DNA from 3 places in the Pseudomonas sp. S3_G06 genome. Region 2 is predicted to be linked to each of the others. Evidence: riboswitches for the same ligand, from Rfam matches in the RefSeq annotation. Region 2 holds a riboswitch; each other region holds the start of a gene.
The links. A riboswitch is a leader RNA that binds a small molecule or an ion and turns the genes downstream of it on or off. The one in region 2 is predicted to bind cobalamin.
Positions count from the first base shown of each region.

Region 1 (7,347 bases), 810 kb from region 2:
GAATGATCTGCCCGGTGCCGCTGGCCGAGCCGCTGACCCGCGCCAACAGGATCACCAGTACGAACGCGGTCACCGCGCCGGCAAAGGCACCGACCGACAATGAAATCGCCCCGGCGCCGACGCCAAGCAGGGCGACCATCACCGCGCCGGTCGAGGCACCCGCGGAAATCCCCAGCAGATACGGATCGGCCAGCGGATTGCGCAGCAGCGATTGCAGAATCACCCCGCACGTCGCCAGGCCGGCGCCGCAAGCCGCCGCGACCAGCGCGCGGGTCAGGCGATAGTTCCAGACGATACCTTCGTCGATCGGGTCGAGCACATAACCGGCGCTCCACAGCTTGTTGGCCAGCACCTGCAATACCACGCTCGGCTCGATCGAAGTCTCGCCAATAGCCACGCCGCCAATCAGCGCGACCGACAACGTCAACAGCACCAGCAGCAAACGGATCAGGCGTCTGCTCATGGCGACAGGTCGTAGCCGTTGATCGCGCTGGCCAGTTGTGCGAGGCCGTCGAAGGTGCGCAGGCTGGCCTGCATGTCCATGGCGTCTAGGATGATGATGCGGTTGTGCTTGACCGCGTCCATGTTGCGCGTCACCGGATCACTGCGCAGGAAGGCGAGTTTTTTCTGATAGTCGTCCGCCGGGAAACGCCGACGATCCATGCGCGCGATCACCAGAAATGTCGGGTTGGCCTTGGCGATGGTTTCCCAGCCGACGGTCGGCCATTCTTCATCCGACTCGACGACGTTGCGCACGCCGAGGGTGCTGAGCATGAAATCGGGAACGCCTTTGTGCCCGGCCACGAACGGCTCGATGTCCATCTCGGCGCTGGAGAACCACACAAGGGCGCTGACGTCTTTGCGCTGCTGCTTTTTCGCGGTGGCGATCGACTGCGCGAGGCTGGCTTTGAGCTGCTCATTGAGCTGCTCGCCACGCGCCTGCACATCGAAAATCGCTGCGAGCTGGCTCACGGCTTTGTAGATGCTGTCGATGCGAAACGGCGCCAGCCGCGTGCCGTCCGAGCCGACGAGGTTGTCCTTGGCTTCGCAATCGGAGGGCAGCAGATAGGTAGGAATCTTCAGTTCATGAAACTGCTCGCGAGTGCCGACCGCGCCTTGCGGGCCGACCATCCATTCCAGCTCGACGGCAACCAGCTCCGGGCGTTTAGCGATCACCGCTTCGAAACTCGGCTCGTTGTCGGCGAGGCGCTCGATCCTGTCGTTCTGCGCTTTGTATGTGCCCAGCACGTCGTTGAACCACAACGAGGTGCCGACGACTTTGTCGCCCAGGCCCAAGGCATAAAGCATTTCCGTACCGGCCTGGCCGATGGTCACCGTGCGCGCAGGCGCGTGCTGAAAGGTCAGGCTGCTGCCACAGTTTTCCACGGTCAGCGGATACGCAGTCGGCGACGCTTGCGCCAGGGCGCAAAGGCTCAGAGCGGTGAGCAGGGTGGCAACGCGGGGCAGCAGCATGGGGCAGTCTCCAGGGGAACCGTACGGGAGCGGGCGGGTACGGTTGGAAACACACCTCGGGCGCAGTCGTGGAAACTGCGCAAGGCCGGCACGGGGAAAATACGCGCGGCACGATGTCCTTCCCGGACACCCCGCCGGTTAGTCAGTCGCTGTGCCGGCAGGTCTCCTGACTGATGCGTCATCGCCACGCTCCGGCCTTCCCGGGGTTCACCCAGTGGCAGTCGAGGAGCAGGCTCGGCACCTACAGTTGCGGGGGCAGTTCCGATTGATGCTGTGCAAGCATTTCGGATTCCCTATTAATTCCGTGTGGAAACCGGCGGCGGCATGGTAGTCGATTTGCACGGTGGAGGGGGAGGCGAATCTGCCACAGCGTCGATTTTGTCGTCGGCATTGCAATCGGCCGTATGCACTGATTAATATACGTTCCATATACATTTCGTATCGGATACAAATATGGGCATCGTAAAAATTTCAGAGGACATGCACGAGAACCTGCGCATCTCCAGCAACGCCCTCAGCCGCTCGATCAACGCGCAGGCCGAGCACTGGATGCGCATCGGCATGCTCGCCGAGCTGCACCCCAACCTCGACCACAGCGCCATTTGCCGCCTGCTGATCCGCGCCGAACAGAACGGTGGCCTGGATCTGCAACAACTGACTCAGGAAGCCGTCAGCGCATGAGAAACCAGATCAAGATCAACACGCCGGCCGACATCGAAAAATCCCGCGCCGCCGGCAAACTCGCCGCCGAAGTACTGGCGATGCTGGTGCCGCATGTGAAGGCCGGGGTGACCACCGATGAGCTGGACCGGTTGTGCAACGACTACATCGTCAATGTGCAGAAAGCCGTGCCGGCCAACGTCGGTTATCACGGCTTTCCGAAAACCGTCTGCGCGTCGGTCAACGATGTGGTGTGCCACGGCATTCCATCGGGTACGCCATTGAAAGACGGCGACATCGTCAACCTCGACATCGCGGTGATCAAGGACGGCTGGTTCGGCGATACCAGTCGCATGTATGTGGTGGGCGAGGCGACTCCTGAAGCGCAGCACCTGATCAAGACCACTTACGACGCGATGTGCGCGGGCATTCGCGCAGTGAAACCGGGCGCAACGCTGGGCGATATCGGTCATGCGATCCAGAGCCTGGCGGAGGCGGAGGGCTTCAGCGTGGTGCGCGAGTACTGCGGCCATGGCATCGGCAAGGTCTATCACGACGAACCGCAAATCCTGCATTACGGCTTTCCCAATCAAGGGCTGAAGCTCAAGGCCGGGATGATTTTCACCGTGGAACCGATGCTCAATGCCGGCAAACGCCATGTGAAGAACATGCCAGACGGCTGGACCGTGCTGACCAAGGATGGCTCCTTGTCGGCGCAGTGGGAGCATATGGTCGCGGTGACGGAAAACGGGTTTGAAGTGCTGACGGCGTGGCCGGATCAGATTGAAGGGTATTCCCCGATCAATTGAACAATCCCGAACCTGTGGGAGCGAGCCTGCTCGCGAAAAGGTTGTGTCAGTCACCATTAATGTTGAGTGACACAGCGCATTCGCGAGCAGGCTCGCTCCCACAGGGGGATTTCAGTGGATTGGAAATCTAGTGAGCACCGGCAGCCTTGTTCAAATCGCTCTCGGTCCATTCGGTGTAAACACAAGCATCCGCCGTCGCCCAGCGCACCCGGACCGGATCGCCGGCCTTGAGCGGCATGCCTGCCGCCGACAGCGCTTTCACCGTCATCGACGTCCCGCCCGCAGTGACCACGCTGCACGTCTGGCTCTCACCGAGAAACAGCACCTCCACAACATTCGCCGATACCTCATTCCAACCCGCCGCCAGCGGCTCATCCAGCGCCTGCTGCGTGCTCAGCGCCAAGGCCTTTTCCGGACGCACCATCAGCAGCACATCCTGATCAGTGTGCAACCCGGACGTCAGCCGAATCGACAACAACTGCCCCTCGAAACTCGCTGCCGCATTGCCTTGCGCCTTGAGCTTGAGGAAGTTCGAATTGCCCAGAAACGACGCGACAAAGGCATTCGGCGGATTCTGGTAAAGGTCGTAACCACTGCCCAGACCAACGATTTTGCCGTGGCTGAAAATCGCGATGCGTTGCGACAGCCGCATGGCTTCTTCCTGGTCGTGGGTCACGTAAACGATGGTGATACCCAGGCGCCGGTGCAGCTGGCGCAGTTCATCCTGCAAGTCCTCGCGCAGCTTCTTGTCCAGCGCGCCCAGCGGTTCGTCCATCAGCAGGATGCGTGGCTCGTAAACCAGTGCCCTGGCGATGGCGACACGTTGTTGCTGACCGCCGGACAGTTGCGAAGGGCGGCGATGGGCGAACTGTTCGAGCTGCACCAGCTTCAACATCGCATCGACGCGTTTTTCACGCTCGGCGGCAGCCAGTTTACGGATCGCCAAAGGGAAGGCGATGTTGTCGCGCACCGACAGATGCGGGAACAGCGAATAGCGCTGGAAGACCATGCCGATGTCGCGCTTGTGCGGCGGCACGTTGACCAGCGACTGGCCGTTGACGAGGATCTCGCCGCTGCTCGGTGTTTCGAACCCGGCGAGCATCGACAGCGTCGTACTCTTGCCCGAGCCGCTGGAGCCGAGAAAGGTCAGGAATTCGCCGTCCTTGATGTCCAGCGAGATGTTATCGACGGCAGCAAAATCGCCGTAGTGCTTGTTCAGGTTGCGCAGGCTGACCAGGGGTTTGTCGCTCTGCTGGGATGCGTCTTTGATCACGGCACTCATGTCGTACTCCTGGGCGCTCAGGCGCTGATTTCGTTGCGCCGGCGCAGCGCGGCGGCGATCACCATGACCAATACCGACAGGCCGATCAGCAGCGTCGAAGCGACGGCGATCACCGGGGTCAGGTCTTGGCGCAGGGTGGTCCACATTTTCACGGGAAGGGTTTGCAGAGTCGGGCTTGCCATCATCACGCTGAGCACCACTTCGTCCCATGAAACGAGGAAGGCGAAGAGGGCGCCGGCGACCATCCCCGGGCGGATCGCCGGGAATGTCACCTTGAACACCGCTTGCAAGCGCGAGGCACCGCAGATCACCGCCGCGTCTTCAATCGACTGATCGAACAGCTTCAGCGAGTTGATGATCGAGATGATGGTGAACGGCAGCGCGACGATCACATGGCTGACGACGAAGGCGAACATGGTCCCGGTATAGCCGAGCTTGAGAAACAGCGCGTACACCGCCACGGCGATGATCACCAGCGGCACGATCATCGGCAGGGTGAACAGGCCGTAGAGCATCTCGCGGCCGGGAAAGCGCCCTCGCACCAGCGCAAACGCGGTCGGCAAACCGAGGGCCACGGCGCAGATCGTGGTCAGCACGGCAACCTTGAGGCTGGCGGCAGCGGCGTTCATCCAGTCGGGGTTGGAGAAAAACTGGCCGTACCATTTCAGCGTCCAGCCCGGTGGCGGGAACACCAGCCACTGCGAGGAGCCGAACGACAGCAGCACGATGAACACGATCGGCAACAGCAGGAACAGACCGATCAGCCCAGTCGTGGCGTAGAGGCCGAAACGCATGCGCCGGCTCATGGCATTGGGGGTCAGGAGCATGTCGGCTTACCTCGCGTTACTGGCGCCAACCGGGGATTCCGGTTGAAGCTTCAGGTAGAAGTAGAACAGCACCAGGGTGATTGCGATCAGCAACGCGGCGCCGGCACTGGCCAGGCCCCAGTTGAGGAACGATTGCACCTGCTGAATGATGAACTCCGGCAGCATCATGTTCTGTGCCCCGCCCAGCAAAGCGGGGGTGACGTAGTAACCGAGCGACATCACGAACACCATCAAACCGCCGGACGCCAGGCCCGGCCGGCACAGCGGCAGGAACACCCGGAAGAAGTTGGTCCACGGACTGGCGCCGCAGATCGAGCCGGCCTGCAGGATCATCGGGTCGATGGCCTGCATGGTTGCCTGCAACGGCAGCACGATGAACGGGATCATGATGTAGCTCATGCCGATCACCACGCCCGTGAGGTTGTGCACCATCTCCAGCGGTTGATCGATGATGCCCATCGCCATCAGCGCCTTGTTGATTACCCCCGAGGCTTGCAGCAACACCAGCCACGAATAGGTGCGGGCGAGCAGGCTGGTCCACATCGACAGCAACACGATATTGAGGATCCAGCGCCCCCAACCGCGCGGCACCAGGGTGATCGCCCAGGCCAGCGGAAAGCCCAGCAGCAGGCTGAACAGCGTCACCAGCCCGGCCACCGAAAAGGTGTTGAGCAGCACCCGCGCATAGGCCGAGTTGGCGAACAGTTGTTCGTAGTTGCCGAGACCCGGCACAGGTTCGAGCACGCCGCGCAACAGCAGGCCAATCAACGGCGCGAGAAAGAACAGGCCGAGGAACAGCAGCGCCGGAGCGAGGTTGCCGGCGCCGCGCCAGCGTTGCTTGAAAGCCGAACCGGCAGCGCCGGCGGCGCTCCCGGTGGCAGTGGAAGGACGAGGCGCAGTGGCCGCGATTTTCATTTGACCAGCCATTCGTTCCACCGTGTCGCGATAGCCGGACCGTTCTTGGCCCAGTAAGCGAAATCAAGGGTGATCTGATCCTTGGCGTAAGCCGTCGGCAGGTTGGGGGCCAGCGTCGAATCCAGACGCTCCACACTGTCGAGGTTGACCGGCGCGTAGGCGGTCAGGTTGGAGAAGTCGGCCTGGCCTTTGGCGCTGCTGGCATTGGCGAGGAACTTCATCGCCGCATCTTTGTTTTTCGAGCCTTTGGGGATGACCAGAATGTCGGCCATGACCAGGTTCTGCTTCCAACTCACGCCGACCGGTGCGCCGTCTTCCTGCAAGGCGTGCACACGGCCATTCCAGAACTGGCCCATGCTCGCTTCGCCGGACGCCAGCAGTTGCTGCGACTGCGCGCCGCCGCCCCACCAGACGATGTCTTTCTTGATGGTGTCGAGTTTCTTGAAGGCGCGATCCAGATCCAGCGGGTAGAGCTTGTCAGCCGCAACGCCGTCGGCCAGCAGCGCCAGTTCGAGCACGCCGGGGCTTGGCCATTTGTACAGGGCGCGTTTGCCGGGGTAGGTCTTGGTGTCGAACAGCGCGCTCCAGTCCTGCGGCTTGTTGGCGCCGAGCTTGCCTTCGTTGTAGCCGAGGACAAAGGAGAAGAAGAACGAACCGACGCCGTGATCGCTGACAAAGCGCGGGTCGATCCTGTCGCGCTGGATCACTTTGAAATCGAGGGGTTCGAGCAGGCCTTCGGCAGCGGCGCGCAGAGCGAAGTCGGCTTCGACATCGACTACGTCCCACTGCACGTTGCCGCTCTCGACCATGGCTTTGAGTTTGCCGTAGTCGGTGGGGCCGTCCTGGACGACGGTGATGCCGCTGGCCTTGCTGAACGGATCGGCCCAGGCCTGTTTCTGCGCATCCTGGGTGCTACCGCCCCAGCTGACAAAATTCACGCTTTCGGCAGCCATTGCAGCCTGGCCGGTAACGCTGAGCAGTCCCGCGAAAAAGATCGCGGTTGCAGCTTTGTTCAACACCATGTTCACGCCCTCATTGTTGTGTTTTTGAGCGGGCCTTGCGTTGTTGCCCGCCTGTCGGGAGCAGTAGCTGGACGGTTTTTTTGTTCGTCCGGTCTATGGAATATCATATTATGGTATTCCAAACTTTGTGCAAGCACTTTGCCTTACCGGTTATCTGGCGGATCTGTCTTTCCGGTCTTCATCCAAATGTGTAGCGAATGAAACTGTGGCGAGGGGATTTATCCCCGTTGGGCTGCGGAGCAGCCCTGAAAGCGGGACATGCGATATTTCTGGCGGATCGCGTTGGCAGGAATCGGGGCCGCTTCGCAGCCCGACGGGGATAAATCCCCTCGCCACAGGGGAGTATCGATAACAGGGTC
Region 1 covers NZ_CP162738.1:1,743,697-1,751,043, forward strand. The annotation lists gene AB4N47_RS08060 (FecCD family ABC transporter permease) at 1-463, opposite strand, end outside; gene AB4N47_RS08065 (ABC transporter substrate-binding protein) at 460-1,473, opposite strand; cobalamin riboswitch at 1,613-1,806, opposite strand; gene AB4N47_RS08070 (ParD-like family protein) at 1,927-2,154, shown strand; gene map (type I methionyl aminopeptidase) at 2,151-2,942, shown strand; gene AB4N47_RS08080 (ABC transporter ATP-binding protein) at 3,070-4,224, opposite strand; gene AB4N47_RS08085 (ABC transporter permease) at 4,242-5,051, opposite strand; gene AB4N47_RS08090 (ABC transporter permease) at 5,058-5,966, opposite strand; gene AB4N47_RS08095 (ABC transporter substrate-binding protein) at 5,963-6,988, opposite strand; gene ribBA (bifunctional 3,4-dihydroxy-2-butanone-4-phosphate synthase/GTP cyclohydrolase II) at 7,346-7,347, opposite strand, start outside.
Region 1: linked by a shared signal. The riboswitch ahead of AB4N47_RS08065 (ABC transporter substrate-binding protein) and the one ahead of cobW (cobalamin biosynthesis protein CobW) in region 2 are both predicted to bind cobalamin.

Region 2 (7,347 bases):
TATATCCGTTGCTGCGGTAACGGCTGCTTAGGGTTTCGCCCTTACGGCGACTCACTTTTTTTACAAACGCCTAAAAAAAGTAAGCAAAAAAACGCTTGCTCCTACGTTCGGCCCTCGCAGGCTCGGGTTCCTTCGCTACGGGACTGATCCGGGCGCAGCGGCTCCGGTTTGCTTCGCTGCACCTCCTTGCGCTGTGTTCGACTTCGTCGAACGGTCGCTGCGCTCCCACGCCCGGATCAATCCCTCCACTCAGCCTTCCGACGTCGCCGGTGGATCAAGATCAAGAGCACTCGAGCTTGCGCTCATTGTTGAGTGGGGCGGCTTCGCCGCGGGCAGCTGCGCTGCTTTGCTTTTGCTTTTGTGGGAGCGAGCCTGCTCGCGAAGGCGGCCTGACAGCCGACCTGTTCTTGAAGTGGTACCCAATCCAACTGTAGGAGCCGCCGAAGGCTGCGATCTTTTGATCTGGCTTTTGCTTTTGCTGTTGCTTTTGATCTTTTGCCCCTCCGTAACGAAGGTACCCCGAGCTCCAGCGAGCGGGCCGTACGCCGGGGCAAAGCCTTTTGGTTTCTTTTTTGCTGGGCCGGCACTCCGGCGTTTGAAAAAGGGACTCGCTGTAAGAGCGAAACCATAAGAAGCCGTTACCGCAGCAACGGATATACCCCCAGTTTCAGACTCACCGACCATTGACCCACGACGGACCCATGCGTAGCCTTGCGCTTTCGAGGTTCTTCGGCACTCGCCGAAGCTAAGAAGGGAACGCGGTCAAAGCCGCGGCTGCCCCCGCAACTGTGAACGGTGATGTTCGTTGCCACGCCACTGCCAGCTCAACCGATGAGCCAGCGGGAAGGCGCAATGGACGCCAGGTCTCGCGCCTGAACGCCGTCAGCCAGGAGACCTGCCTCGTCACAGATTCTCACTACAACCGGGCGGGGTGATCCGGTGGCGAATGCTTCCGGCGTGCATGCGCGCTGCCGGTTCTCGTCCCGTATGCCCGCCGCTTGCCAAAGGGCATACCGATGAAAACACTGGCCAAACTCCCCGTCACCATCGTCACCGGTTTCCTCGGCTCGGGCAAAACCACGCTGCTGCGGCACATGCTCGACAACGCTCAGGGCCGGCGCATCGCGGTGATCGTCAACGAGTTTGGCGAGCTCGGCATCGACGGTGAGATCCTCAAGCAATGCACCATCGGCTGCACCGAAGAAGAGGCCAGCGGCCGCGTATATGAGCTGGCCAACGGCTGCCTGTGCTGCACGGTGCAGGAAGAATTCTTCCCGGTAATGCGCGAACTGGTTGCCCGTCGCGGCGATCTCGACCACATCCTTATTGAAACCTCGGGCCTGGCCCTGCCAAAGCCGTTGGTGCAGGCCTTCCAGTGGCCGGAAATCCGTAGCGCCTGCACCGTTGACGCGGTGATCACCGTGGTCGACAGCCCGGCCGTCGCTGCTGGCACCTTCGCAGCGTTCCCGGATCAGGTCGATGCCCAGCGCAAACTCGATCCGAACCTCGACCACGAGTCGCCGCTGCACGAATTGTTCGCCGATCAACTGGCCAGTGCTGACCTGGTCATCCTCAACAAGGCCGACCAGACCAGCGCGGAAGATCTGGCTCGGGTGCGCGCTGAAGTCGCCGAAGAGCTGCCGCCAGCGGTAAAAATCATCGAAGCCAGCAATGGCCGCCTGCCGCTCGACGTGTTGATCGGCCTCGGCGCCGGCTCTGAAGAGCATATCGACGGCCGCCACAGCCACCACGATCACCACCATGACGGTGATGACGACGACCACGATCACGACGCCTTCGATTCGATCTCCATCGAATTGCCGCAAGCCGATGAAAGCCTGCTGCTCGACGCGCTGACGCAACTGGTGGTGCAGCACGGCATCCTGCGCGTGAAAGGCTTCGCGGCGATTCCGAACAAACCGATGCGCCTGTTGATCCAGGGTGTGGGCACGCGTTTTGACAAGCATTTCGACCGTCAGTGGGGCGCCGAAGAAGCGCGCGTCACGCGTCTGGTGCTGATCGGTCAGGAACTCGATGCCGCGCAACTCGAAGCGCAATTGCGCGCTGCGCTCAGCGTTTAAGCCATGCACCTGCTCAGGACCCAGCCCGGCGGATTCGTCTCGGACGACAACATTGCCGATCTCGGACAAACCCCCGCCGAGCTGGTGATCCTGTGCAGCGGCGATTCCAGCCTGGCGCTGCTCGCCGAGGCTGCGCAGCAATTGCCCGATGACTACCCGAGCCTGCGTCTGGCCAACCCGATGCAGGTGCAGAATCATGCCTCGGTCGATCTATATGTCGACGAAGTGCTGCGCCACGCCAAGGTCATTCTGATCTCACTGCACGGCGGCATTGCCTATTGGCGCTACGGTGTCGAGCGGCTGGTCGAGTTGTCCGAACGCGGCGTGCAACTGATTCTGGTGCCCGGCGATGACCGCCCGGACCCCGAGCTCAGTGACTTGAGCACGGTCAGCGCCGAAGTACGCGATAGACTCTGGCAATTTCTGCGTCAGGGCGGCATGGGCAATGCACTGGATTTCTTCCGTTGCCTGGGCCACCAATGGTTCGCCCGCGATTACCCGTGGAACGAGCCGCAAACCCTGCCGCGCACGGCGATTTATCACCCACAGAAAAACAGCGCTGCCCTGAGCGACTGGCAAGCCGAATGGCTGCCCGGTCAACCGGTGGCGGCGCTGTTGTTCTATCGCTCGCATTTGCAAGCGGCGAACACGGCGTTCATCGATGTGTTCTGCCAGCGCTTACAGGCAGCCGGGCTCAGTCCGCTGCCGATCGCGGTGGCCAGTCTGAAAGAACCCGGTTGCTTGTCGGTGGTCGAGGATTGGCTGGATGAAGTCGAGGCGGGGGTGATTATCAACACCACCGGTTTTGCCCAATCGAGTCCCGAAGCACCGCATCTGCGCCCGTTTCGCCGCAACATCCCGGTAATTCAAGCGATCTGCGCCCAGGACAACGAGCCCGGCTGGCGCGACAGCGAACAGGGCCTCGGGCCGCGTGATCTGGCGATGCACATTGCTTTGCCAGAGCTTGACGGGCGCATCATCAGCCGACCGATCAGCTTCAAGGATCTGGCCTGGCGCAGCGAGCGCAGCCAGTCCGATGTGGTCTGCTACCGCGCCCAGCCCGAACGCATGGATTTCGTCGCCGAACTGGCGCGGCGCTGGGTAGCTTTGGCACGCGTGCCGAACGGCGAAAAACGCATCGCGCTGATCCTCGCCAACTACCCGACCCGTGACGGCCGCATCGGCAATGGCGTCGGCCTCGATACGCCGGCGGCGGCGCTGAACATCCTCCGCGCATTGCGTGCCGAAGGTTATCCGATCACGGCCGAGTTGCCCGACAGCGGCACCGAACTGATCCAGCAACTGCTCGGCGGCGTCAGCAACGACCTCGACAGTCTCGACTTGCGCCCGTGCCAGCAGAGCCTGGCGATGGACGATTACCTGGCAATGTTCAATGCGTTGCCGCAGGCGAATCGCGCGGCGGTAGTCGAGCGTTGGGGATCGCCACACAACGATCCGATGTGTCGCGACGGCCGGCTGATGATCGCCGGTCTGCGTTTCGGTCTGACCTTTGTCGGCATCCAGCCGGCACGCGGTTATCAGGTCGATCCGAGCGCGGTGTATCACGACCCGGATCTGGTCCCGCCGCACGGCTATCTGGCGTTCTATTTCTGGTTGCGCAACACCTACGGGGCCCACGGCGTGATCCACGTCGGCAAGCATGGCAATCTCGAATGGCTGCCGGGCAAGGGCGTTGGGCTATCGGAAAACTGCTGGCCGGATGCGTTGCTAGGGCCGCTGCCGAATATCTATCCGTTCATCGTCAACGACCCGGGCGAGGGCGCCCAGGCCAAACGCCGCACGCAGGCGGTGATCATCGACCACTTGATGCCACCGCTGACCCGCGCCGAAACCTACGGCCCGCTGCGCAATCTGGAGCTGCTGGCCGACGAATATTACGAGGCGCAACTGCTCGATCCGCGCCGTGCCCGCGAGTTGCAACGCGACATTCTGCAACTGGTGCGGGACACGCAGATCGACAGGGAACTGCAACTGGATGCAGCGCTGGACAGCGACGCCGATGCGGCGATCTGGTTGCCGCGTCTGGACACTTATCTGTGCGACCTGAAGGAATCGCAGATTCGCGATGGGTTGCACATTTTTGGCGAATCGCCGAGCGGGCGCTTGCGTATCGACACCTTGCTGGCGTTGCTGCGCATCCCGCGCGGTGACGGCAAGGGCGCGCAGTCGAGTCTGCTGCGAGCACTGGCCAACGCGTTTGATCTCGGTTTTGATCCGCTGGATTGCGCCTTGGCCGATCCTTGGAACGGCCCGCGTCCGACCGAGTTGCAGACCATCAGCGAAGAAGTCTGGCGCACCGCCGGCGACACCCGCGAGCGCCTCGAATTGTTTGCCGCAGACTTGATCTCCCAAACACTGAACGTGCCCTGTGGGAGCGAGCCTGCTCGCGAAAGCGGTGTGTCAGTAAAAGAACAGCTGTCTGACCCGACGCCTTCGCGAGCAGGCTCGCTCCCACAAGGGTCGGGTTGGGCTGAGGTTAATTCGATAATCGAGCATCTGCGCGAAGTCGTCGCCCCACGGCTCGATGCTTGTGGCCCGGCCGAAATGCGCGGGCTGCTCGACGCCCTCAGCGGTCGTTTCGTCCCTGCCGGCCCCAGCGGTGCTCCGAGCCGTGGCCGTCTCGACGTGCTGCCGACCGGGCGCAACTTCTATTCGGTGGACGTGCGCAATCTGCCGACCACCACCGCGTGGCGCATCGGATTCCAGTCGGCAACGCTGATTCTTGAGCGACACCTGCAGGATCACGGCGATCACTTGCGCCAGCTCGGCTTGTCCGTGTGGGGCACCGCAACCATGCGCACCGGCGGCGACGACATCGCTCAGGCCATGGCGTTGATGGGCGTGCGTCCGATCTGGGCCACGGGCAGTCAGCGTGTGGATGATTTCGAGATTCTGCCGCTGAGTCTGCTCGATCGTCCGCGGGTCGACGTGACATTGCGGGTTTCGGGGTTTTTCCGTGATGCGTTTGCCAATCTCATCCGCCTGTTCGACGCCGCCGTGCAAGCGGTGGCCGCGCTGGATGAACCGGATGACTTGAACCCATTGGCCGCCAAGGTACGTGCCGAACGCGAGGCGCTGTTGCAGTCGGGCGTCGATGAAGACACCGCGCGGCGTCAGGCCGGGTGGCGCATCTTCGGCGCGAAACCGGGGGCGTATGGCGCCGGGGTGCAAGGCGCGATCGATGGGCGTCTGTGGCAGAGCCGCGAAGACCTCGCCGAGGTCTACCTGAACTGGGGCGCCTACGCTTACGGCGGCGCCGACGAGGGCACGGCTGCCCGCGAGCAGTTCAGCCAGCGCCTGAGCCAGGTGCAGGCAGTTCTGCAAAACCAGGACAACCGCGAGCATGACTTGCTCGATTCCAACGATTACTACCAGTTCCAGGGCGGCATGCTCGCGGCGGTGGAGACTCTGCGTGGCGAAGCGGCGGCCAGCTATCACGGCGATCACAGCCAGCCGGATTTGCCGAAGATTCGTACCCTGAAGGAAGAGTTGAACCGCGTGGTGCGCGCGCGCGCGGCGAATCCGAAGTGGATCGACGGAATCAAGCGTCACGGCTACAAAGGCGCGTTCGAACTGGCGGCGACGGTTGATAATCTGTTCGCCTTCGATGCGACTACGCAGTTGATCGATGACCATCAATATGCGTTGCTGGCGGAGGCATATTTGCTTGATCCGGCGACCCGGGATTTTGTTCGTGAACATAATCCGCATGCGTTGCGCGACATGACCGAACGCATGCTCGAAGCGCAGCAGCGCGGGATGTGGCAGGAGCCTGGGGCTTATAAAGAGGCGCTGGAGAATTTGCTGTTGGATGTCGAGGAAGATATGTAGCCGCTAAAAAGCTACCCTCACCCCAGCCCTCTCCCGGAGGGAGAGGGAGAGGGAGCCGATTTGTGTTGGTTTTGAGGCCTGAGTTCAAATCGATAATTCAGGTCGGCGCAACTTTCAAGAACACCCGGATCAGTTCCCTCTCCCTCTGGGAGAGGGTTAGGGTGAGGGCCACCCAACTGACACCCCACTAAAACTCAAGCACACCAAAGACCACGAAAGGGAAAACCCAAATGACCGACACCCCGCATTTCCCACTCTCCGCCGTGGTCGGCGCCGATGACTTGAAGCTCGCCCTGTGCCTGACCGCCATCGACCCGAAAATCGGCGGCGTACTCATCGAAGGTCCGCGCGGCATGGCCAAGTCGACGCTGGCCCGGGGCCTGGCAGATCTGCTCGCCAGCGGCCAGTTTGTCACGTTGCCGTTGGGCGCTACCGAAGAGCGGCTGGTCGGCACCCTCGATCTCGACGCTGCCCTGAGCGACGGTCGCGCGCAGTTTTCGCCCGGTGTTCTGGCCAAGGCTGACGGTGGCGTGCTCTATGTCGATGAGGTCAATCTGCTGCCCGACCACTTGGTCGACCTGCTGCTCGATGTCGCCGCCAGCGGTACCAATCTGATCGAGCGTGACGGCATTTCCCATCGGCATTCGGCCAAATTCGTCCTGATCGGCACCATGAACCCGGAAGAGGGCGAACTGCGGCCGCAACTGCTTGACCGCTTCGGTTTGAACGTTGCCCTCAGCGGCCACACCGCGCCCGCCGAACGCGGACAGATCATTCGCCGGCGGCTGGATTTCGACAGCGATCCACAAGGGTTCTGCGCGCAGTGGGCGAGCGAGCAACACATCCTGCGTTCGCGCTGTGAAAGCGCCCGCGAGCGCTTGGCAGCCATCCCACTGGATGACGCGGCATTGGCGTTGATTACCGAGCGTTGTTTCGCTGCTGGCGTCGATGGCTTGCGTGCCGATCTGGTCTGGTTGCGCGCGGCTCGCGCCCATGCGGCGTGGCGTGGGGCGGATGCGATTGCTGAAGAGGACATCGACGCGGTGGCCGAATTTGCCCTGCGCCATCGCCGTCGCGAGCAGCCCTTGGCCGGCGCGGAGCCACAAGCGCAATCTCCGTCAGGCGCAGACAGCAAATCCGGTGAAGGGCAGGGCCAGTGGGGCGAGATGCCGGCGACGGCGCAAGCCACCGGTACCCGCCGCGAAGTTCCGAGCTGGCCACCACTGGCAAAAAAGCCCTAGGCATTCGCCCCCGGTCCGACGCGGGGGCGAATGCCAGACCCCGTGCCGGACAACTAGACAATGGCCGCCAGGGCCAGCGGCATGCGGCCGGCAGCGGATCGGTGAACTGGCCGGGCACGCTGCTCAATGGCCGCCCCCAGCGCCGCGCCGATCTGCTGTTTCAACAGCGTACC
Region 2 covers NZ_CP162738.1:2,557,268-2,564,614, reverse strand. The annotation lists cobalamin riboswitch at 706-917, shown strand; gene cobW (cobalamin biosynthesis protein CobW) at 1,017-2,081, shown strand; gene cobN (cobaltochelatase subunit CobN) at 2,085-5,933, shown strand; gene AB4N47_RS11445 (ATP-binding protein) at 6,164-7,174, shown strand; gene AB4N47_RS11440 (vWA domain-containing protein) at 7,147-7,347, shown strand, end outside.

Region 3 (7,347 bases), 830 kb from region 2:
CATCAGCAGCCACAACCATACGCCGCGCTGGACCAATTGCCAGCCACGCTCGATGGAATCGGCATCGGCCGGCGCACCTTCGCCCAGTTGCGGGCGCTCATGCAGTTCGCCGTGATAGATCGCCGGGCCACCCAACTCGACGCCCAGCGCACCGGCACCGGCCGCCATCACCGGGCCGGCGTTGGGGCTGTCCCACTGCGGCGCCTGGGTGCGCCAGCATTTGAGCGCGAGGCGGGTTTTGCCCAGTAGCGCGTAGGTCAATGCCACCAGACGCGCAGGAATGTAGTTCAACACGTCGTCGATTTTCGCCGCCGCCCAGCCGAAACGCTCGAAGCGTTCGTTGCGATAACCCCACATCGCATCGAGGGTATTGCTCAAGCGATACAGGACCACGCCCGGCGCGCCGGCGACGACAAACCAGAACAGCGCAGCGAACACCGCATCGCTGCCGTTCTCCAGCACCGATTCGGTGGCGGCACGGGCCACGGCGTTGCTGTCCAGTTCATTGGTCTGGCGGCTGACCAGATAACCGACGCGCTTGCGTGCCTCGTCCAGATCATCGGCGCGCAACGCCGCCGCGACAGGCGCGACATGTTCGCCGAGGCTGCGCATGCCGAGTGCACAATACAACGCGAGAATCTCGACGATCCAGCCGACATAGGGCGCCCAGGAAAATGCTGTGGCGAGCAAGGTCAGCGGCAGTACCGCGATAACCCACGCGGTGACGCCATGACTGCGCCAGCCACGACCGCCGGCGTTGAAGCGTTGCTCGATGCGTCCGGCAAAATTGCCGAACGCCACCAGCGGATGCCAGCGTTTCGGTTCACCGAACAGCGCATCCAGCGCTACTGCGGCGACACTCAGCAACGCCACACTCATTGACTCACTCCCCAATAATTTTCGCACAGCAACTCGTTCAGCGGCCGCGCCTGCGCCCAACCTTCGAGCACCAGCATCGGCGCCGGATAGAACTCCTTTACCGGGCCCAGACACAACACCGCCAGCGGCTTGGCACCGGCCGGCAACTTGAGCAAATCCGCCAAGGCTTGCGGTTCGAACAGCGAGACCCAGCCCATGCCCAGGCCCTCGGCACGGGAGGCCAGCCACAGGTTCTGGATCGCGCAGGACAACGAGGCCATGTCCATTTCCGGCAACGTGCGCCGACCGAAGATGTGCTTTTCGCGATCATCCATCAGCGCCGCGACCAGCACTTCTGCGCAATCGTTGATGCCTTCGACCTTGAGCTGCATGAACTCATCGCTGCGCTCGCCGAGGGCCTCGGCGGTGCGGATGCGTTCCTCTTCCACCAGATCGCGGATCTGCCCGCGCAGAGCACGATCGCTGATGCGGATGAAGCGCCAAGGCTGCATCAGGCCGACGCTCGGCGCTTGATGAGCGGCCTCGAGCAGACGACGCAGCAACTGCGGCTCGACGCTGCCACCGGTGAAGTGGCGCATGTCGCGGCGTTCGGCGATGGCCTTGTAGACCGCTGCGCGTTCGGCTTCGGAGAATGTGTTGTCGGTCATGGCCCTTTCGCGAGCAGGCTCGCTCCCACAGGGTTCAGGTCATCCATTGTGGGAGCGAGCTTGCTCGCGAAGCCGGCCTCACTGTCTGGCGCAAACAATGACGCAATCGCAGTCGGATTCGACGGGAAATAAAAGTGCACGTACGACGCCGTCATCCGCCCCTCGCGATAAACCGCCTCAGCGCCGCGCCCGCCATTGGGACTCAGCCCACGGGCAATCGGCGTCAGCTCGGTTGTAGTCAGCGAATGGTGATACGTATGCCCCCGCAAGGAACCTTCCGGCAGCTCAACCGCCTGCAACGCCAGCGCCGCCAGACGCTTCTGCATCACCGCCTCGCCCTTGAGCAAACCGACCAGCTCAGCACGGGTGCCTTCCACGTCGGTCAGCGAATCCAGCAGATAAAGCATGCCGCCACACTCGGCGAGCAACGGCTTGCCCGCCGCGTGGTGCGCGCGGATTGCTGCAAGCATCGTGGTGTTTTGCGCCAGCGCGACGTGGTGCAGTTCCGGATAACCGCCCGGCAGATACAGGCTGTCCGCCTCGGGCAATCGGGTGTCGCGGATCGGCGAGAAAAATTGCAGTTCGGCGCCCATCGCCCGCAGCAGATCGAGACTGGCGCCATAGGTGAAGGCAAAGGCTTCATCACGGGCGACGGCGATGCGCACACCTTTCAATAAGGGCTCGGCGGCGATGACGTCAGGCGCGGCGAATTCAACGGCGGGGGGCAGCGCGACTTGGCAACTGCTGGCCAGCGCATCGGCGGCCGCGTCGAGACGCAGATCCAGATCATTCAATTCGCTGGCCTGGACCAGACCGAGGTGGCGGCTCGGCAATTCGATGCCGGTCTCGCGGGACAGCGCGCCGTACCAGCGCAGACCTTCGGTGAGGCTGCCTTCGAGCAATTGCGCATGGCGCAAGGTGCCGACGCGGTTGGCCAGCACGCCAGCGAACGGCAAGTCCGGCTGATACTTCGCCAGGCCCAGCGCCAAGGCGCCAAAGGTCTGCGCCATGGCGGTGCCATCGATCACGCCGAGCACCGGCACACCGAAGTGGCGCGCCAGATCAGCGCTGGATGGCGTGCCGTCGAACAGGCCCATCACGCCCTCGATCAGAATCAGATCAGCCTCGGCGGCGGCTTCCCACAACAGCCGACGACTTTCCTGCTCGCCGACCATCCACATGTCCAATTGATAGACCGGCGCACCGCTGGCGCGCTCGAGGATCATCGGATCGAGAAAGTCCGGCCCGCATTTGAACACGCGGACCTTGCGCCCCTGATTGCGATGCAAACGGGCGAGTGCGGCGGTGACGGTGGTCTTGCCCTGACCGGAGGCCGGCGCGGCGATCAACACCGCCGGGCAGTGGCGTGGTTGCTTCAAAGTTCGACGCCTTTCTGCGCTTTGATCCCGGCCTGGAAGGCGTGCTTGAGCATGCCCATCTCGGTGACCGTGTCGCCCATCTCGATCATTTCCGGCTTGGCGCCGCGACCGGTGACCACCACGTGTTGCATCGGCGGACGCGCCTGCAAATCGCTGAGCACCTGATCGAGATCGAGGTAGCCGTGCTTGAGGGCGATGTTCAATTCGTCGAGCACCACCAGACCGATCGAAGGGTCGCGCAACAATTCGCGCGAGACTTCCCAAGCGGCGGTCGCCGCGGCGATGTCGCGCTGACGATCCTGGGTTTCCCAGGTAAAGCCTTCACCCATGACGTGGAAACGCACTTGCTCGGGGAAGCGGCGGAAAAACAATTCTTCGCCGGTGCTGTTGCGGCCCTTGATGAACTGCACCACGCCGCACTGCATGCCGTGGCCCATCGCGCGGGCGAGCATGCCGAACGCCGAGCTGCTCTTGCCTTTGCCGTTGCCGGTCAGCACCAGCACCAAGCCACATTCGTCGGGCGAGTTGGCAATGCGTTCGTCGATCACGGCTTTCTTGCGCTGCATGCGCGCCAGATGGCGCTCGTCACGCTCGGGGGAATCAGTCATGGGGGGAGCTCTCCGTTGAGGCTGGATAACGGCGGGCAGGCACAAGAATAGACGGCAAAAAGCCTGGCATCGCCCACCGTGATGCCGCTGAGATGGATCAGGCCGGTCTCCGGGCTCATGAGCGGCGTTTCGCCGGACTGCGCGCCTTCCCGCTTCTTTCGAGGCAGTGGCTCAAGGCGCAGTTTTCACTCATTCACCGTTGCGGGGGCAGCGCCGGGATCGTCGTGGCTTCGCTTGAAGACCACCCTCACCGGCTTCCCTGTTTCACTCTGTCGACGCGGGGCCACAGAGCACCTGAAACAAGCGGCGAAGGTTAGAGGGTTGGGGGTGGAGCGTCAATTGAAGAGGCGCTTTGCGCGCGAATAACTGCCGCTGCTCAATTGTGCAGCGGCAATCTTGTGCCAGACTGTGACAAGTGATATCAAAGAGCCATGCTTTTTTCCAAAAAGCCCACTACAACAATAAGGATGACGACGATGCAAGGCATGATCATCAGCAACCCGCGCCTGGAATTCCTGCGCCCGTTGCTGGAACGCTGGTTTGACTGTATCGATCGCTACAACACCGTTCGCGGCGACAACGACACGCCATATTGGCACGACGAGAAAGCCAATCTCGGCCTGCTCGCGGCAGCGGCGTGGATGGCTGAAATGGTCACGCTGAACGACACGGCCACGCGCAAACAGAACGAAGAAGGCGAACGCAATGCCCGCGCCGACCTGCTGATTGCCGGCGCCGAAGACCGCGCGTTCATTCAGGCCACGCAACGCTGGCCACGGGTCAACAACCTCAACCTGACCCAGGCCCTGCTCGACATCACCGTTGATGCCAAGCGCATCAGCTACGCCAGCGATCTCAAGCTCGGCTGCCTCTTTGTTGCTCCGCAAAAACCTCAGCACAGCGCCAGCCCCGAAGAATTGCAGGACATGGTCGACGACCTGCAAAAGGAACACACCTGCGCCGTGGCCTGGTATTTCCCCTACGCCTATCGCAAATTGCACAGCGACGCGGGCAACTATCATCCGGGCATCGCCGTGCTGTTCAAGGAAGCCCGCGGTTGAGCAGTTGAACCATCGGGCCTGCGCCCTCCTCTATGTTTAGGAATGCATTCATAGGGAAGATCAGCAATGCGCAAGGCCCAACTCGCTCTTATCATCGCCGTCGCAGGCGGGCTCGCCGCCTGCGGTGAAACCTCCAGCCTGCAAGTCTCCGACGGCACCGGTCCGTCACCGAAACTGCCCGAACCGAACAAGACGCTGATCCCGACAGTGAACATCGCCCCGGCGGTGGGCTGGCCGGACGGCGCGAAACCGACCGCAGCGGCCGGCACCCAGGTCGCGGCGTTTGCCGAAGGCCTCGATCACCCGCGCTGGCTCTATGTGCTGCCCAACGGCGATGTGCTGGTGGCGGAAACCAACGCGCCGCCCAAGCCCGATGACAGCAAAGGCATTCGTGGCTGGGTGATGAAGAAAGTCATGGGCAAGGCCGGCGCCGGCGTGCCCAGCCCGAACCGCATCACCCTGTTGCGTGATGCCGACCACGATGGCGTCGCAGAAACCCGTACGGTGTTCCTGCAGAACCTCAACTCGCCGTTTGGCATGACGCTCGTCGGCAACGATTTGTACGTAGCCGACACCGACCGCCTGCTGCGCTTCAACTACGAGCCGGGCGCCACCGAGATCAAGACCCAACCGATCAAAGTCGTCGACTTGCCTGGCGGCACGCTGAATCACCACTGGACCAAAAACGTCATCGCCAGCAAGGACGGCAACAAGCTCTACGTCACCGTCGGCTCGAACAGTAACGTTGGCGAAAACGGTCTGGATCAGGAAGAAGGCCGCGCGGCGATCTGGGAAGTGGATCGGGCGACCGGCAATCACCGGATCTTCGCCTCGGGCATTCGCAACCCCAACGGCCTCGCCTGGGAACCCACCAGCGGCGCCTTGTGGACAGCGGTCAACGAGCGTGACGAAATCGGCAGCGATCTGGTGCCGGACTACATAACCTCGGTCAAGGACGGCGGCTTCTATGGCTGGCCGTACAGCTACTATGGCCAGCACGTCGATGTGCGGGTCAAACCGCAGAATCCGGATCTGGTAGCCAAGGCCATCGCTCCGGATTACGCGGTCGGTCCGCACACCGCTTCGCTGGGCCTGACCTTCGCCGATGGCAACCGCTTGCCGGCGCAATTCAAGGAAGGCGCATTCATTGGCCAGCACGGCTCGTGGAACCGCAAACCGCACAGCGGCTACAAGGTGATTTTCGTGCCGTTTACTGGCGGCAAGCCGACCGGGCAGCCGGTGGATGTGCTGACCGGTTTCCTCGACAAGGACGAAAACGCGCTGGGCCGCCCAGTGGGCGTGGTGATCGATCAGCAAGGTGGCTTGCTGGTGGCGGATGATGTCGGGAACAAGGTGTGGCGCGTGTCGGCCAGCAAGTAAGTTAAGCGCGAAGCAAAAAATGTGGGAGCGAGCCTGCTCGCGAAAGCGGTGTATTAGTCAAATCATTGTCGACTGACACTCCGCCTTCGCGAGCAGGCTCGCTCCCACAATTAGTTATGCATACGCGCTAGGGGTTATGCGCCAGCTGCCCCGGCTGCAACACCCGCTTGGCGCTCAGATACGCCTTCTGCCAATAGGCCTTCGACAGGCTATCGAGCTTGACCGTGCCACCCGTGGCCGGTGCGTGCACGAAGCGTCCCTCACCGACGTAAATCCCCGCGTGACTGACCTGCGAGCCGCCATTGGTGGCGAAGAAAATCAGGTCGCCGGTCTGCAAGCCTTCCTTGCCGACATTCGGCGCCTGCATGACGATCATTTCGCGGGTCGAGCGTGGCAGCGAAATTCCCGCCGCGTCGCGGTAGACGAAACCGATCAGACCACTGCAATCGAAACCGGAATCTGGCGTGTTGCCGCCCCAGCGGTACGGTGTGCCGACCAGGCCGAGGGCACGGAACAGCACGTCTTCAGCAACGGGGGAAAAAGCCTGGGAAGGAGCGAACACGATCGGCGCGCGAACCACGGGGGCTGGCGGCGGTGTACGGCTGGCGCAGGCGCTGAGCAGCGCGGCGCAAAGGATCAAGGTGAGGCGGGCCGACATCGTCATAAGCAGAACATCCTGATCTGGCTGCGGCTTTCTCTGCCGAATGGACAGAAACAAAACCGCCTGCGTCATCACGCAGGCGGTTTGCCATCAATATAGATTCAGGATTCTAGCGGCTACGCGGCAAACTTCAAGTAAGACTTTAACTTCACCTTGTAAAGTTTAGGTCTACTCCATTGCCGTGCCGTTTTGTCGCCGCGAACGCAGCGACATGCAGTTTACTTGCGAGCGGTGACCACGGTCGGCGCCATGGCGAGTGCGCGCTTGGCTTCGATGAAAGTCTTGCTCCAGTAGCTGTCACCCAGGCTGTCGATGCGAACACCGCCGCTGCGACGACTGCTGGAGTGAATGAACTGGTTGTCACCCAGGTAGATGCCGGCGTGACTGACACGACCGCGACGACCATTGGTGGCGAAGAACAGCAGATCACCCGGCTCAAGGTTGCTGCGCGAAACCAGCGGCGCATCAACGTTGATCATTTCGCGAGTCGAGCGCGGCAGGTTCATGCCCGCCTCTTCGCGGAACAGGTAACCGATGAAACCGCTGCAATCGAAGCCGGCTTCAGAGGTACCGCCGAAACGGTAACGGGTACCGATCAGGGACATGCCGCGTTCGAGGATGCTGTCAGCCAGTACAGGAAGCTGATATGGCTTGCTGCCGTTGAACTGGTTGAGTTCTTTTTCGGTGTCCAGCTCTTCCTGATAAATAACGGAAGACTGGGCGGTAGCAGAA
Region 3 covers NZ_CP162738.1:3,383,895-3,391,241, forward strand. The annotation lists gene cbiB (adenosylcobinamide-phosphate synthase CbiB) at 1-879, opposite strand, end outside; gene bluB (5,6-dimethylbenzimidazole synthase) at 876-1,526, opposite strand; gene AB4N47_RS15085 (cobyrinate a,c-diamide synthase) at 1,523-2,905, opposite strand; gene cobO (cob(I)yrinic acid a,c-diamide adenosyltransferase) at 2,902-3,513, opposite strand; cobalamin riboswitch at 3,597-3,826, opposite strand; gene AB4N47_RS15095 (hypothetical protein) at 3,990-4,574, shown strand; gene AB4N47_RS15100 (PQQ-dependent sugar dehydrogenase) at 4,641-5,954, shown strand; gene AB4N47_RS15105 (C40 family peptidase) at 6,082-6,618, opposite strand; gene AB4N47_RS15110 (C40 family peptidase) at 6,834-7,347, opposite strand, start outside.
Region 3: linked by a shared signal. The riboswitch ahead of cobO (cob(I)yrinic acid a,c-diamide adenosyltransferase) and the one ahead of cobW (cobalamin biosynthesis protein CobW) in region 2 are both predicted to bind cobalamin.